Regions from separate parts of the Pseudomonas sp. CGJS7 genome, predicted to be linked through region 3. Evidence: predicted binding sites of a transcription regulator. Region 3 holds the regulator's gene; each other region holds the start of a gene.
What was found. Region 3 encodes FliA, which starts transcription of late flagellar genes. Its sites were predicted from a motif close to CTAAAGTTTNNNNNNNNNNNGCCGNTAA; they were not measured.
Positions count from the first base shown of each region.

Region 1: a site for FliA is predicted at 2,973-3,000, ahead of V7787_RS28715 (methyl-accepting chemotaxis protein). Genes of this name have one in related genera too.
Region 2: a site for FliA is predicted at 1,879-1,906, ahead of V7787_RS12500 (flagellar protein MotY). Genes of this name have one in related genera too.

Region 1 covers NZ_JBAMDI010000057.1:41,902-46,619, forward strand. The annotation lists gene V7787_RS28705 (NAD(P)H dependent flavin oxidoreductase family protein) at 1-1,320, opposite strand, end outside; gene pdxR (MocR-like pyridoxine biosynthesis transcription factor PdxR) at 1,321-2,811, shown strand; gene V7787_RS28715 (methyl-accepting chemotaxis protein) at 3,060-4,685, shown strand.
Region 2 covers NZ_JBAMDI010000016.1:56,284-61,001, forward strand. The annotation lists gene rnt (ribonuclease T) at 95-706, opposite strand; gene pyrC (dihydroorotase) at 766-1,812, opposite strand; gene V7787_RS12500 (flagellar protein MotY) at 1,943-2,884, shown strand; gene V7787_RS12505 (argininosuccinate synthase) at 3,332-4,549, shown strand; gene V7787_RS12510 (hypothetical protein) at 4,617-4,718, opposite strand, start outside.
Region 3 covers NZ_JBAMDI010000018.1:99,937-104,654, forward strand. The annotation lists gene flhF (flagellar biosynthesis protein FlhF) at 1-893, shown strand, start outside; gene fleN (flagellar synthesis regulator FleN) at 987-1,820, shown strand; gene fliA (RNA polymerase sigma factor FliA) at 1,817-2,557, shown strand; gene V7787_RS13875 (chemotaxis response regulator CheY) at 2,665-3,039, shown strand; gene V7787_RS13880 (protein phosphatase CheZ) at 3,061-3,849, shown strand; gene V7787_RS13885 (chemotaxis protein CheA) at 3,862-4,718, shown strand, end outside.

The DNA of each region.
Region 1 (4,718 bases), on a different contig from region 3:
AATGCCTTGCCGTGGCGTACGCACGGTATCGTCACCAAAACGGATGTAGGTGGGGTGCCAGGTGTGTGAGGCGCCCATCGCCTGCAGGGTATGCGCGGCCATCTCCAGGGCCTGGGCAGTGGTCATGCCGACCTGCAGTTGGCTGGCAATGGCAGCCACGGCCCGCACCGACTGTTCGCGGGCCGCGAGCATGCCGTCCAGCGAATAACGCGGGCCGACCTTTTCCAGCTCAGGGTGCAGTGTGCTGGCTGCTGAAGCCTGCGTTGTCAGTGCACCACTGGCGACAAAGGCCTCGGCCACAAAACGATGGGGCTGTACCCCTGCCGCAAGGCATTGCTCGCGAGTCTGGCTGATCATATTGGCATTGCCACAGGCGTAGACCTGGGCTTCGCCCCAGCGATGCGTCTGGCTGAGCGCCACCTGCTGTATACGGGCCTGGGCCGAGAGTACCGGTTGCCAGCGGAAGTGCGGGTGCACGCTGCTGGACACATCGAGAAATTCGCGATCATAAAAATCCGCCGGCGAAGAGCCGCCCCAGTACAGCGTGACGTCGGCATCGCCGGCCAAGGCCGTCAGCAGCAGCGGCTTGATGCCGGCGTAACCTGTGCCGGTGGCGAAAAGGATCAGCGGGCGTTGGTCATCGTGCTGCCAGGTACAGGCGCCCAGCGGGCCTTCGAGCTTTACCGTTGCACCTGCTTGCAGGGTGGGCAGCAAACCTTCGGTGAACAGCCCACCGCTGACCTTGCGAATGTGAAACACCAGTTGCCCTTGTTCCCGGGCAGGCAGGTTGGCAATGGAGAAACAGCGGCTGTCGCCGTTGTCCAGCTGGAACCGCATGTACTGGCCCGCCCGCACCTCCAGCGGCTGAGCAGGCTGCAACACCAGCTCGACGATATCTGCGCTCAGCGCGCGCTTGCCAACAACCTGTGCCTGGGTTTCCAGTGCCGGGGCGTCCAGTGACCAGCCGGGTATTTCCAGGCGCATGTCGCTGCAGGCGTGGCTCTGGCACAGCAACATCTCGTCGGCGGCCAAGGGGTAGGAAGGCGGCGGTGTGTCCGCATCCCGCTGCTTGTCCTGATGCTGCCCTGAGACCACCTTGACCTTGCAGGAGCCGCAGGCGCCGCGGCGGCATGAAAAGGGTACCGGCAGGCCGCTGGCGAGCATGGCATCGAGCAGCAGCTCCTGGCTGGCTTCGAAGGTTTTGCCCGAGGGCGACAATTCAATGACGTGGCGGCTTTGCATGAGCACCTCGGGGCAAATGGAGGTTCGATTGTTGCTATAGTCCAGGACCAGCAGAACCCCCAGTTTTGGATATTTCATATGGTCCAGCTTCGTAAATGGCAGCCACTGCTCAGGCTCGATGGGGCACAGGCTTCGTACCGACAGATCGTCGAAGGGCTGGTGGCCGCAATCAGCGAGGGTCGCCTGCGCCCTGGCACGCCGTTGCCGGGCACGCGGGAGATGGCGCAATTGCTGAACGTCAATCGCAAGACCGTGATCCTTGCTTATGAGGAAGCCGAAACCAAAGGCTGGCTGCAAAGCGTGCAACGCCGGGGCACCTTCGTCAGCCAGCAGCTGGCGCCTGGCACAGCGGCCGTTTCCGGTGCCGTGCGGCCTTTTGCCCTGGCGCTGCCAGAGGAACCTGCCGTTGCCTACTTCAAGGCGAACGAACAGGCTGTAGCGCAGCAAGGGCGGCCGGGGGCCTTGTTCTTCGACAACGGCGCCTGTGACCATCGCCTGCTGCCACAGGCTGTACTGCATCGCTATTACCGCAATGCCTTGCGCAGCAGCTTCACCAGCAACAGCGTGCGCCACGGCAGCGAGTGCAGCAGCCGCAATCTGCGCAGCGCCCTGGCCGACATGCTGCGGCACAACCGCAGCCTGAACGTTGGCGCCGAGCATATCTGCCTGACCCAGGGGGTGCAGATGTCACTATCCCTGGTGGCCAGTGTGTTGCTCAAGCCGGGTGACGTTGTGCTGGTCGAGCGCCTGAGTTACCCCCCTGCCTGGGAGATCTTCCGTCAGCTGGGTGCCCGCCTGGTGACCGTGGAGCTGGACCATGAGGGTTGCCGGGTCGACCAGCTCGATGCCCTGTGCCGGCAGCACAAGGTGCGGATGATGTACATAACGCCCCATCACCAGTTCCCGACCACGGTCAGCCTGCCAGCCGGGCGCAGGCAACAGCTGCTGGAGCTGGCGCGCCAGCATGCCTTTTGCGTGGTCGAAGAAGATTACGACTACGAATACCACTTTGCCGGGCGGCCCTATCTGCCTTTGGCCAGCGACCGCCAGCAGCGGCACGTGATTTACATTGGCTCACTGTCCAAGCCTTTGGGCAGCACGTTCCGTTGCAGCTATATCGTGGCACCGGTGGAAGTGACAACCGTGCTGGAACGCAGGGCGATGCTGACCCTGGGGCAGGGCGATGCAGTCATGCAGCAGATGTTGGCGGACCTGATCAATGATGGGGAGCTGAAGAAGCACTTGCGCCGGGTCAACCGCGAGTACCGGCGCCGGCGTGAGACCTTGTTGGGGTGTTTGCGCGATGCGTTCGGTGAGCAGATCAGCGTGCAGGCGCCAGAAGGTGGTCTGGCGCTGTGGGTGAGGTTTGCCGATGGGATCAACGTGGATCAGTTGGTCGACCAAGCGCTGGAACGGGACCTGGTGGTGCGCAGTGGGCGGCAGTTTTCACCGTTTGGCCATGCCGAGAATGCCTTGCGCCTGGGGTTTGCTTCGCTGGATGCGGATGAGATCCGGCAGGCGACCCAACGCCTGGCAGACGCAGCGAAAGCGATTGGCAAGGCGCGGTAGCGGATGGCACGGGCTTCGCCCGTGTTCGCGGGCAAGCCCGCTCCCACAGTGATCGCGCTGGCCTCAGGATTTATGCAAAAGGGTTATGCCCTCAAGGGTTTCGAGGCCTCTGGGTCTCAACGCATTCCGTTCGGTTACCGCACATAACCGCATCGCGGCGCCTCAAGCCTGCGCCAGTACCTCCGATAGCAGCACACCCACCCTCGAATCATCGATCAGAAGTGGTGCCAACAAGGAGTACTGCCCGCATGCTTGCCAACCTGAAAATTCGCACCGGAATGTTCTGGGTGTTGTCGCTGTTCAGCCTGACCTTGCTGTTTTCGACCGCCAGTGCCTGGTGGGCCGCCTTGGGTAGCGACCAGCAGATCACTGAACTGGACCAGACTGCGCACCAGTCGGACCGGTTGAACAATGCGTTGCTGATGGCGATTCGTTCCAGCGCCAACGTGTCTTCGGGTTTTATCGAGCAGTTGGGTGGCCATGACGAGAGTGCAGGCAAACGGATGGCGCTGTCGGTGGAGCTGAACAACAAGAGCCAGGCGCTGGTCGACGAATTTGTCGAAAACGCCCGCGAACCCGCCCTTCGCGGGTTGGCAACCGAGCTGCAGGCTACCTTTGCCGAATACGCCAAGGCGGTGGCTGGGCAGCGTGAAGCGACCCGCCAGCGTTCGCTGGAGCAGTATTTCAAGGTCAACAGCGATGCCGGTAATGCCATGGGGCGGTTGCAAACCCTGCGCCAGCAGCTGGTGACCACACTGAGCGAACGTGGCCAGCAAATCATGCTCGAGTCCGACCGGCGTCTGGCCCGGGCACAATTGCTGAGCCTGTGCCTGCTGGGCGTGACCGTGGTGCTGGCGGTGCTGTGCTGGGCGTTCATTGCCCAGCGTGTGTTGCACCCCCTGCGTGAAGCCGGTGGGCATTTCCGGCGCATTGCCAGTGGCGACCTGAGTGTGCCGGTGCAAGGGCAGGGCAACAACGAGATCGGCCAACTGTTCCATGAGCTGCAGCGCATGCAGCAGAGCCAGCGCGACACCCTTGGGCAGATCAACAACTGTGCCCGGCAGCTGGACGCCGCCGCCACGGCGTTGAACGCGGTCACCGAGGAAAGCGCCAACAACCTGCGTCAGCAGGGGCAGGAGCTGGAGCAGGCCGCGACTGCCGTGACCGAAATGACCACGGCAGTGGAGGAGGTTGCGCGCAACGCGATCACCACCTCGCAAACCACCAGTGAATCCAACCAGCTGGCCGCGCAAAGCCGCCGGCAAGTCAGCGAAAATATCGACGGCACCGAAGCCATGACCCGCGAAATCCAGACCAGCAGTGCGCACCTGCAGCAGTTGGTGGGGCAGGTGCGGGACATCGGCAAGGTGCTGGAAGTGATCCGCTCGGTGTCCGAGCAGACCAACCTGCTGGCGCTCAATGCTGCCATCGAGGCGGCCCGTGCCGGTGAGGCCGGGCGCGGCTTTGCGGTGGTGGCGGATGAGGTGCGCACACTGGCCTACCGCACGCAACAGTCGACCCAGGAAATCGAGCAGATGATCGGCAGCGTGCAGGCGGGGACCGAAGCTGCGGTGGCTTCCATGCAGGCCAGCACCAACCGCGCCCAGTCGACACTGGACGTGACCCTGGCCTCGGGGCAAGTGCTGGAGGGCATCTACAGTGCGATCGGCGAAATCAACGAGCGCAATCTGGTCATTGCCAGTGCGGCCGAAGAGCAGGCTCAGGTGGCGCGGGAAGTAGACCGCAACTTGCTGAACATCCGCGAACTGTCCAACCATTCCGCTGCGGGTGCGCAGCAGACCAGCGAGGCGAGCAAGGCGTTGTCGGGGCTGGTGGGGGAGATGACGGCGTTGGTGGGGCGGTTCAAGGTTTGAGGCGCTGCGCCTGCGTGGAACATTAAGATAAGG
Region 2 (4,718 bases), on a different contig from region 3:
TTCGCGGGCGCGCCCGCTCCCACAGATTCTCTGCATGCCTGAAGGCAAAGGTGAACCTGTGGGAGCGGGCGTGCCCGCGAATGCCTTTAGCAGATCAATCGTTGAAATCGCGCCAGCCGCCCATTTCTTTCCAGCGGTTGACGATGCCGCAGAACAGCTCAGCGGTTTTCTCGGTGTCATAACGTGCCGAGTGCGCCTCACGCCCGTCGAAGTCGATGTCGGCGCTTTGGCAGGCCCGCGCCAGCACGGTCTGGCCATACGCCAGGCCCGCCAGGGTGGCGGTGTCGAAGCTGGAGAACGGGTGGAACGGGTTGCGCTTCAGGTCATTGCGCGCCACTGCTGCATTGAGGAAACCCAGGTCGAAGCTGCTGTTGTGGCCGACCAGAATCGCCCGCTTGCAGCCGTTGGCCTTGAGTGCCTTGCGCACGCCGCGGAAGATGTCGGTCATCGCGCTTTCCTCGCTGACCGCCATGCGCAGCGGGTGGTCCAGCTTGATCCCGGTGAACTCAAGTGCGGCCGGCTCGATGTTGGCGCCCTCGAACGGCTCCACTCGGTGGAAGTAGGTATGTTCGGGGAACAGGAAACCTTTCTCGTCCATGCCAATGGTGACGGCGGCAATTTCCAGCAATGCATCGGTAGCGCTGTTGAAACCACCGGTTTCAACATCCACCACGACCGGCAGATAGCCGCGGAAGCGCTCGGCCATCGGGTGACGAGGACCGCTGCTGCCTTGGGTGTCCAGGTCGTCTTCGTAAAGGTCTTCGCTCACGCGTTTTTCTCCAGCAGGCGCCAGCGCAGTTTTTCGCCAGCGCGCAGCGGGACTACGGTTTGCTCGCCAAATGGCAGGCTTTCCGGAGCGGTCCATTCTTCGCGGACCAGGGTAATGGTGTCGGTGTTCGCCGGCAGGCCATAGAAGGCCGGGCCGTGCAGGCTGGCGAAGCCTTCCAGCTTGTCCAGCGCGTTACGCTGTTCGAACGCTTCGGCGTACATCTCGATCGCCGCATAAGCGGTGTAGCAACCCGCGCAACCACAGGCTGCTTCCTTGGCGTGACGGGCATGAGGTGCCGAGTCGGTGCCGAGGAAGAACTTCGGATTGCCGCTGGTGGCAGCGTCCAGCAAGGCCACCTGGTGAGTGTTGCGCTTGAGGATCGGCAGGCAGTAAAAGTGCGGGCGAATGCCGCCAACCAGCATGTGGTTGCGGTTGTACAGCAGGTGCTGGGCGGTGATGGTCGCACCCACGTTGGCCGGGGCCTCGGTGACGAACTGCGCGGCGTCGCTGGTGGTGATGTGTTCGAACACCACTTTCAGCGTCGGGAAGCGCTCGACCACACGGCGCATGTGCTCGTCGATGAAGCGCTTCTCGCGGTCGAACACGTCGATCTCGCTGCGGGTCACTTCGCCATGCACCAGCAGCGGCATGCCCACTTCCGCCATTGCCTCTATGGCCGGGAAGATGTTGTCGATGCTGGTCACGCCCGAATCGGAGTTGGTGGTGGCGCCGGCCGGGTACAACTTGGCGGCGTACACGAAACCGCTGGCCTTGGCCGCGCGGATGTCCTCGGGGCTGATGTTGTCGGTGAGGTACAGCACCATCAGCGGCTCGAAGCGGCTGCCGGCCGGGCGGGCAGCCAGAATGCGCTCACGGTAGGCGCCGGCCTCGGTGGCATTGCGCACCGGCGGCACGAGGTTGGGCATGATGATGGCACGGGCGAAGGTACGCGCCACGTCGCCAACGGTGTGGGGCAGGACGGCACCATCGCGCAGATGGATGTGCCAGTCGTCGGGGCGCAGGAGGGTCAGGCGATCGGACATTGGGGATTCCAGGCGGGTCGAACTCAAGCCCCAATCCTACCGGAAAACCCCGGGGCGAGCACGGCTATCAAGTTTTCCGGACAGCGTCCGATAGCCTGCTGGTAAGCCGTCAGAATTTGTGGAGCCGCCCGTGCGCCAGCGTTACCTAGCCCTGTTGACCCTATTCGCCAGCCTGCCGGCCGGCGCACTGACTTTCCAGACGCGCATGGAGAACATTGCCTGGAAGGTCGAGGGTGACCAGTTCGAGTGCCGTCTGAGCCAGCCGATCGAAGGTTTCGGCAGCGGTACGTTCGTGCGTCGGGCAGGCGAGCAGCCGGTGTTTCAGCTGCGGTCGGACAGCAACGTACTCGGTGCCGGCACCGCCAGCCTGCTGGCTGCGGCAGCGCCGTGGCAACCTGGGCGTGGCGATATCAACCTGGGCAATGTGCGAATGGCCCGCAGTGGCGTGCTGTTCAGCTCCTCCCAAGGGCAGGCCAGCCGGCTGATCAACGGTTTGCTCGACGGGCGTAGCACCGTTGTGCGCAACTACACCGGTGAGGCGGGCAGGCCGATGGAGGTGCGTGTGCTGCCGGTCAGCTTCGCCAAAGCCTACAATGACTATCAGGTCTGTGCTGGCAAGCTGTTGCCGATGAACTACGACCAGGTGCGCCAGACACAGGTGGGTTTCCCCGGGGGCGGTATCGAGCTGGACGCAGCAGCCAAGGCGCGGCTGGACGTGATCCTCGATTACATGAAAGCCGACCCGACGGTGAACCATGTCGAGCTCAATGGGCATTCCGACAACAGTGGCAACCGCCTGGCCAACCGCGACCTGTCGCGCCGCCGCGCATTGGCCGTGGCCGATTATTTCAAGGCTAACGGTGTGCCGGAAGAGCAGATCACTGTGCGCTTCCATGGCGAGCGTTATCCGCTCGCGAAGAACAACAGTGCGTCGAATCGGGCGCGTAATCGGCGGGTGAATATCGAGCTGGATCGGGTGGCGGTGGTTGAAAAAGCCGTGGAAAAGCCGGTTGAGCAAGCGGCGCCGGCTGTTGCACCTGCCTCGGGCGTCCCGGGGGCGAAGGCGCCCTGAGATCTGGTCGGTGCATGTCATGGGCTCGCATCAAGGCCACCAGGGGTTCGTCACAACATTTTCAGCGCCTGTGAGACCGAGCGCCGCCAGGTGTCCGCCTCGACACATTCAGCGCCTGTGAGATCGAGCGCCGCGCGGGCGGCGCTCGATCTCATAGGCGCTGAATATCTTAAGGCGGACACCTGCGGCGCTCGATCTCACAGGCGCAGAATGTCTTGAGGCGGACACCTGGCGGCGCTCGATCTCACAGGCGCTGAACTCCTCAAGGCATGCATGCTGCGGCTCGACGCCCCTCCAAGGTCCTCATGCCACATCCCTCAACCGACCGCCCGTCGCCCCTACGAAAGTTCCTGTCGCTTTGTCGTCAGAAGCTGTCGCCCCACTGTAAATTTATCCGCAACGCCGGTAGAATCGATCCCTTTCCGTACAACCCCGTGGAGTGATGGCATGGCGGACGTAAAAAAGGTCGTACTGGCGTATTCCGGCGGCCTTGATACTTCGGTGATTCTCAAGTGGCTGCAGGATACCTACAACTGCGAAGTGGTGACCTTCACTGCTGACCTGGGGCAGGGCGAAGAGGTCGAACCGGCCCGTGCCAAGGCCCAGGCAATGGGCGTTAAAGAGATCTACATCGACGACCTGCGCGAAGAATTCGTGCGTGATTTCGTGTTCCCGATGTTCCGCGCCAACACCGTCTACGAAGGCGAGTACCTGCTGGGTACTTCCATCGCCCGTCCGCTGATCGCCAAGCGCCTGATCGAAATCGCCAACGAAACCGGCGCTGATGCCATTTCCCATGGCGCCACCGGCAAGGGTAACGACCAGGTGCGCTTCGAGCTGGGTGCCTATGCCCTGAAGCCAGGCGTCAAGGTCATCGCTCCATGGCGCGAGTGGGACCTGCTGTCCCGCGAAAAGCTGATGGACTACGCCGAGAAGCACGGCATCCCGATCGAGCGCCACGGCAAGAAGAAGTCGCCGTACTCGATGGACGCCAACCTGCTGCACATCTCCTATGAAGGCGGTGTCCTGGAAGATACCTGGACCGAGCACGAAGAAGACATGTGGCGCTGGAGTGTCTCGCCTGAGAACGCCCCGGACCAGGCTACCTACATCGAGCTGACCTACCGCAATGGTGACATCGTTGCCATCGACGGCGTCGAGAAATCCCCGGCCACCGTCCTGGCAGACCTGAACCGTATCGGTGGTGCCAACGGCATCGGCCGTCTGGACATCGTCGAAAACCGTTACGTCGGCATGAAGTCGCGCGGTTGCTACGAAACGCCTGGCGGTACCATCATGCTCAAGGCACACCGTGCCATCGAGTCGATTACCCTGGACCGCGAAGTCGCTCACCTGAAAGATGAGCTGATGCCAAAGTATGCCAGCCTGATCTACACCGGCTACTGGTGGAGCCCGGAGCGTCTGATGCTGCAACAGATGATCGATGCTTCGCAGGTCAACGTGAATGGTGTGGTGCGCCTGAAACTGTACAAGGGCAATGTGACCGTGGTTGGCCGCAAGTCGGACGATTCGCTGTTCGATGCCAACATCGCCACCTTTGAAGAAGATGGTGGTGCCTACAACCAGGCAGATGCTGCTGGCTTCATCAAGCTCAATGCACTGCGTATGCGCATTGCCGCCAACAAGGGCCGTTCGCTGCTCTGATTGCTGGCGTGTGCGAAAACCCCGGCTCGGTCCGGGGTTTTTTTATGCCCGCGCAAAGGCGGGTCGTTCAACTTCGATGGCTCACATCATCGCCCTCGAGTGCGCTGATCGAAAGCTGCGCACATTGACGTCTGTCCAGATTACAAAAGCGCCAGACGCGCGCTGGCTC
Region 3 (4,718 bases):
AGCTGCTGGAAGTGCAACTCGGTTCGCTGGCCTGGAATCAGCTGCAGGGCAGCAAGCCGCAGCAGGCCAACCTTTGGCGCCGCCTGCAGCGTATTGGCCTGTCCGGGCCGATCGCCCGCGAGCTGCTGGACCTGACCGCCGAGATCGAGGAACCGCGCCAGGCCTGGCGCATGCTGCTGGCTCACTTGGCGCGGATGATCGAAGTACCTGAAATCGAGCCGATCGAAGAGGGCGGGGTGATCGCCATGGTCGGCCCGGCGGGCATGGGCAAGACCACCACCCTGGCCAAGCTGGCCGCGCGCTACGTGCTCAAGTACGGCGCGCAGAACCTGGCGCTGGTGAGCATGGACAGCTTCCGTATCGGCGCCCAGGAGCAGCTCAAGACCCTGGGCCGCATCCTCAACGTGCCGGTGACTTACGTCGACCCGGGCCAGTCGCTGGCAGCAGCGCTGGAGCCACTGCTGCGCAAGCGCGTGGTGCTGATCGATACTGCCGGCCTGCAGGCCAGCGACCCTGCGCTGCGCATGCAGCTGGAAACCTTGGCCGGGCGTGGCATTGCCGCGAAGAACTACCTGGTGCTGGCCACCACCAGCCAGAAGCAGGTGCTGACCGCCGCCTACCACAGCTACAAGCGCTGTGGCCTGGCCGGCTGCATCCTGACCAAACTCGATGAAACGGCAAGCCTTGGCGATGTGTTGAGCCTTGCCATCAGTCATGAACTGCCAGTGGCCTATCTTACCGATGGCCCACGCATTCCTGACGACCTGCACCTGCCAAGGGGCCACCAGTTGGTCACGCGGGCGGTGAATGTGCAGCAGCAGGACGAGCCCAGCGAAGAGGCCATGGCCGACATGTTCGCTGATCTCTATCACAACCCACGGCGAGCGGGTTGACCATGAAGCGTGTGCAAAGTCGCTATGCCAAGGGGCACGCAGAATTGCCCTACGTGTGGCCTGAGTCCCAGCGAGACAAGGTAAAGAACAGACATGGGTAGCATGCATCCCGTACAGGTGATCGCCGTGACCGGTGGCAAAGGTGGCGTCGGCAAGACTAACGTTTCAGTGAACTTGTCCCTGGCGCTGGCCGAGCTTGGCCGCAGGGTCATGCTGCTGGACGCCGACCTGGGCCTGGCCAATGTCGACGTGTTGCTGGGCCTTACCCCCAAACGTACCCTCGCCGATGTGATTGAAGGGCGTTGCGAGCTGCGTGACGTGATGCTGCAGGGCCCCGGCGGTGTGCGTATCGTACCGGCAGCCTCGGGCACCCAGAGCATGGTGCATCTGGCCCCGGCCCAGCATGCCGGGTTGATCCAGGCGTTCAGCGAGATCGGCGACAACCTCGATGTGTTGGTGATCGATACCGCTGCGGGTATCGGTGACTCGGTGGTCAGCTTCGTTCGCGCCGCCCAGGAAGTGCTGCTGGTGGTGTGTGATGAACCTACCTCGATTACCGACGCCTACGCGTTGATCAAGCTGCTCAATCGCGACTATGGCATGAACCGTTTCCGTGTGTTGGCCAACATGGCGCAGAGCCCGCAGGAAGGGCGCAACCTGTTTGCCAAGCTGACCAAGGTCACCGACCGCTTCCTTGACGTTGCCCTGCAGTACGTGGGTGCCGTGCCGTACGACGAGTGCGTGCGCAAGGCGGTGCAGAAGCAGCGTGCCGTCTACGAAGCCTTCCCTCGCTCCAAGTGCGCGCTGGCCTTCAAGGCGATTGCCCAGAAGGTCGACAGCTGGCCGCTGCCGGCCAATCCGCGCGGCCATCTGGAGTTCTTTGTCGAGCGCTTGGTGCAACCCACCAGCGCGGGACCCGTACTATGAACGCCAGCGGCTTCAAGATGTACAGCCGGGCGGCGAAGGACGCCCAGTACGAGCTGATCGAACGCTACGCGCCGCTGGTCAAGCGCATCGCCTACCACCTGTTGGCGCGCTTGCCGGCCAATGTGCAAGTCGAGGACCTGATCCAGGCCGGCATGATTGGCCTGCTGGAAGTGGCCAACAAATACGACGCCAGCAAGGGCGCCAGCTTTGAGACCTACGCCGGCATCCGCATCCGCGGGGCCATGCTGGACGAAGTGCGCAAAGGCGATTGGGCGCCGCGTTCGGTACACCGCAACACCCGTATGGTCAGTGATGCCATGCGTGCGGTTGAAGCCAGAACAGGCCGTGACGCTAAAGATCATGAAGTTGCTGCCGAACTCCAATTGAGTCTCGATGATTACTACGGGATCTTGAACGATACCCTGGGCAGCCGCCTGTTCAGCTTCGACGACCTGTTGCAGGACGGCGAGCACGAAGGGCTGCATGAGGATGGCGCCAGTGGCCAGGTCGAACCTGCGCGCGGCCTGGAGGAGGAGCGCTTCCAGGCTGCCCTGACCGAGGCTATCGCCAACCTGCCGGAGCGTGAGCGCCTAGTGCTGGCGCTGTACTACGACGAAGAGCTGAACCTCAAGGAGATCGGTGAGGTGCTGGGTGTCAGCGAGTCGCGGGTCAGCCAGTTGCACAGCCAATGTGCCGCGCGCCTGCGCAGCCGCCTGGGGGAATGGCGGGCGCGTTGAGCCCACTGTCGTTGCAGTCGTTTTCCACGTTGTACCGAATTGAATGAGTGCGTGCTCGGTAGGCCGAGCGCGTTTGAGACTGCTTGGAGGTCTAATTGGACAAGAACATGAAAATCCTCATCGTTGACGACTTTTCGACGATGCGGCGGATCATCAAGAACCTGTTGCGTGACCTGGGTTTCACCAACACCGACGAAGCCGATGACGGCACCACGGCGTTGCCGATGCTGGAAAACGGTCACTACGACTTCCTGGTGACCGACTGGAACATGCCGGGCATGTCCGGCATCGACCTGCTGCGTAAAGTGCGTGCCAGCGACAAGCTGAAAAGCATGCCGGTCTTGATGGTGACCGCTGAAGCCAAGCGCGACCAGATCATTGAAGCGGCCCAGGCCGGCGTCAATGGTTACGTGGTCAAGCCGTTCACCGCTCAGGTGCTCAAAGAGAAGATCGAGAAGATCTTCGAACGCGTCAACGGCTGAGTCACGTCAGGGGGGCGCGTCATGGATTCATCACAAACGTCTTTGGGCGAGTTCGAGTCGACCCTGAAGAAGCATGCCCAGGAGTTGGTCGAAAGCCTGGAGCGGGGCCGTTTCGGCGAGGCGGTGCAGTTGATTCACGAACTGAACCAGACCCGCGACCGCGGCCTGTACCAGGAAGTCGGCAAGCTGACTCGCGAGCTGCACAGTGCCATCGTCAGTTTCCAGATCGACCCCACCATGCCGCAGGCAGAAGAGGTGTCGCAGATTACCGACGCCACCGAGCGCCTGTCGTATGTGGTCAAGCTCACCGAGGGCGCGGCCAACCGCACCATGGACCTGGTCGAGGAAAGCACACCGGTGCTCAATGAGCTGGCCAACGAGGCCAAGGCCCTGAGCACCGACTGGCAGCGCTTCATGCGCCGCGAAGTGGCTGCGCCGGAATTTCGTGATCTGGTCAAGCGAGTCGACAGTTTCCTGACGCACAGCGCCGAGGGCAACCGCAAGGTTTCCGGGCACCTCAACGACATTTTGCTGGCCCAGGACTATCAGGACCTGACCGGCCAGGTGATCAAACGCGTCACCACACTGGTGACCGAGGTGGAAAGCAACCTGCTCAAGCTGGTGCTGATGGCCAGCCAGGTCGACCGCTTTGCCGGTATAAAACATGACCACGATCAATTGCGTGCAGAAAAAGATCGAGAAAAACATCCGACTCGGGGTGAAGGTCCGCAGATTCATGCCGATAAGCGTGAAGACGTCGTGTCCGGTCAGGACGATGTCGATGATCTGCTGTCCAGCCTTGGTTTTTAAGGAGCACGTTTGATGAGCTTCGGCGCCGATGAAGAAATCCTCCAGGATTTCCTGGTAGAGGCCGGCGAAATACTTGAGCAATTGTCCGAGCAACTGGTCGAGCTGGAAAGCCGACCTGACGATGCCGACCTGCTCAATGCGATCTTTCGCGGTTTCCACACTGTAAAAGGGGGCGCCGGCTTCCTTCAGCTGAACGAGCTGGTGGAGTGCTGCCATATCGCCGAGAACGTGTTCGACGTCCTGCGCAAAGGTGAGCGCCGGGTCGATGCGGAACTGATGGATGTGGTGCTCGAGGCACTGGATACGGTCAACAGCATGTTCGGCCAGGTGCGCGAGCGTGCCGAAGTGACACCGGCCACCCCCGCACTGCTGGCAGCGCTGTCGCGCCTGGCCGAACCTGGCGCAGCCGAAGCTGTTGCAGCGCCCGCACCGGCACCGGTTGCCGACGTGGTGGCTGCAGCGCCGGGCGAGGCCGAGGAGCAACACCAGGACATCACTGACAGTGAGTTCGAGCAGTTGCTCGATTCGCTCGATGCGATCAAGGCGCAAGCGGCGGCCGACGAGCAGATGCAGGGCGAGACTGTCAGCGGTGCTGGTGATGAAATCACCGACGCCGAGTTCGAATCGCTGCTCGACCAGTTGCACGGCAAGGGTCAGTTCAATGCCGAGGTCGCCGCGCCGCCGGTTGCCGTCAGCAGCGAAGCGGTCAGTGATGAGATCACCGACGCCGAATTCGAATCGCTGCTCGACCAGTTGCATGGCAAGGGCACCTTCCAGGCTGGCGCCTTGCCAGCCGCCCAGGCACCAGCACCTGCCGCGCCAGACAACAGCGCAGCCAGCGATGAAATCAGCGAGCACGAGTTCGAAGC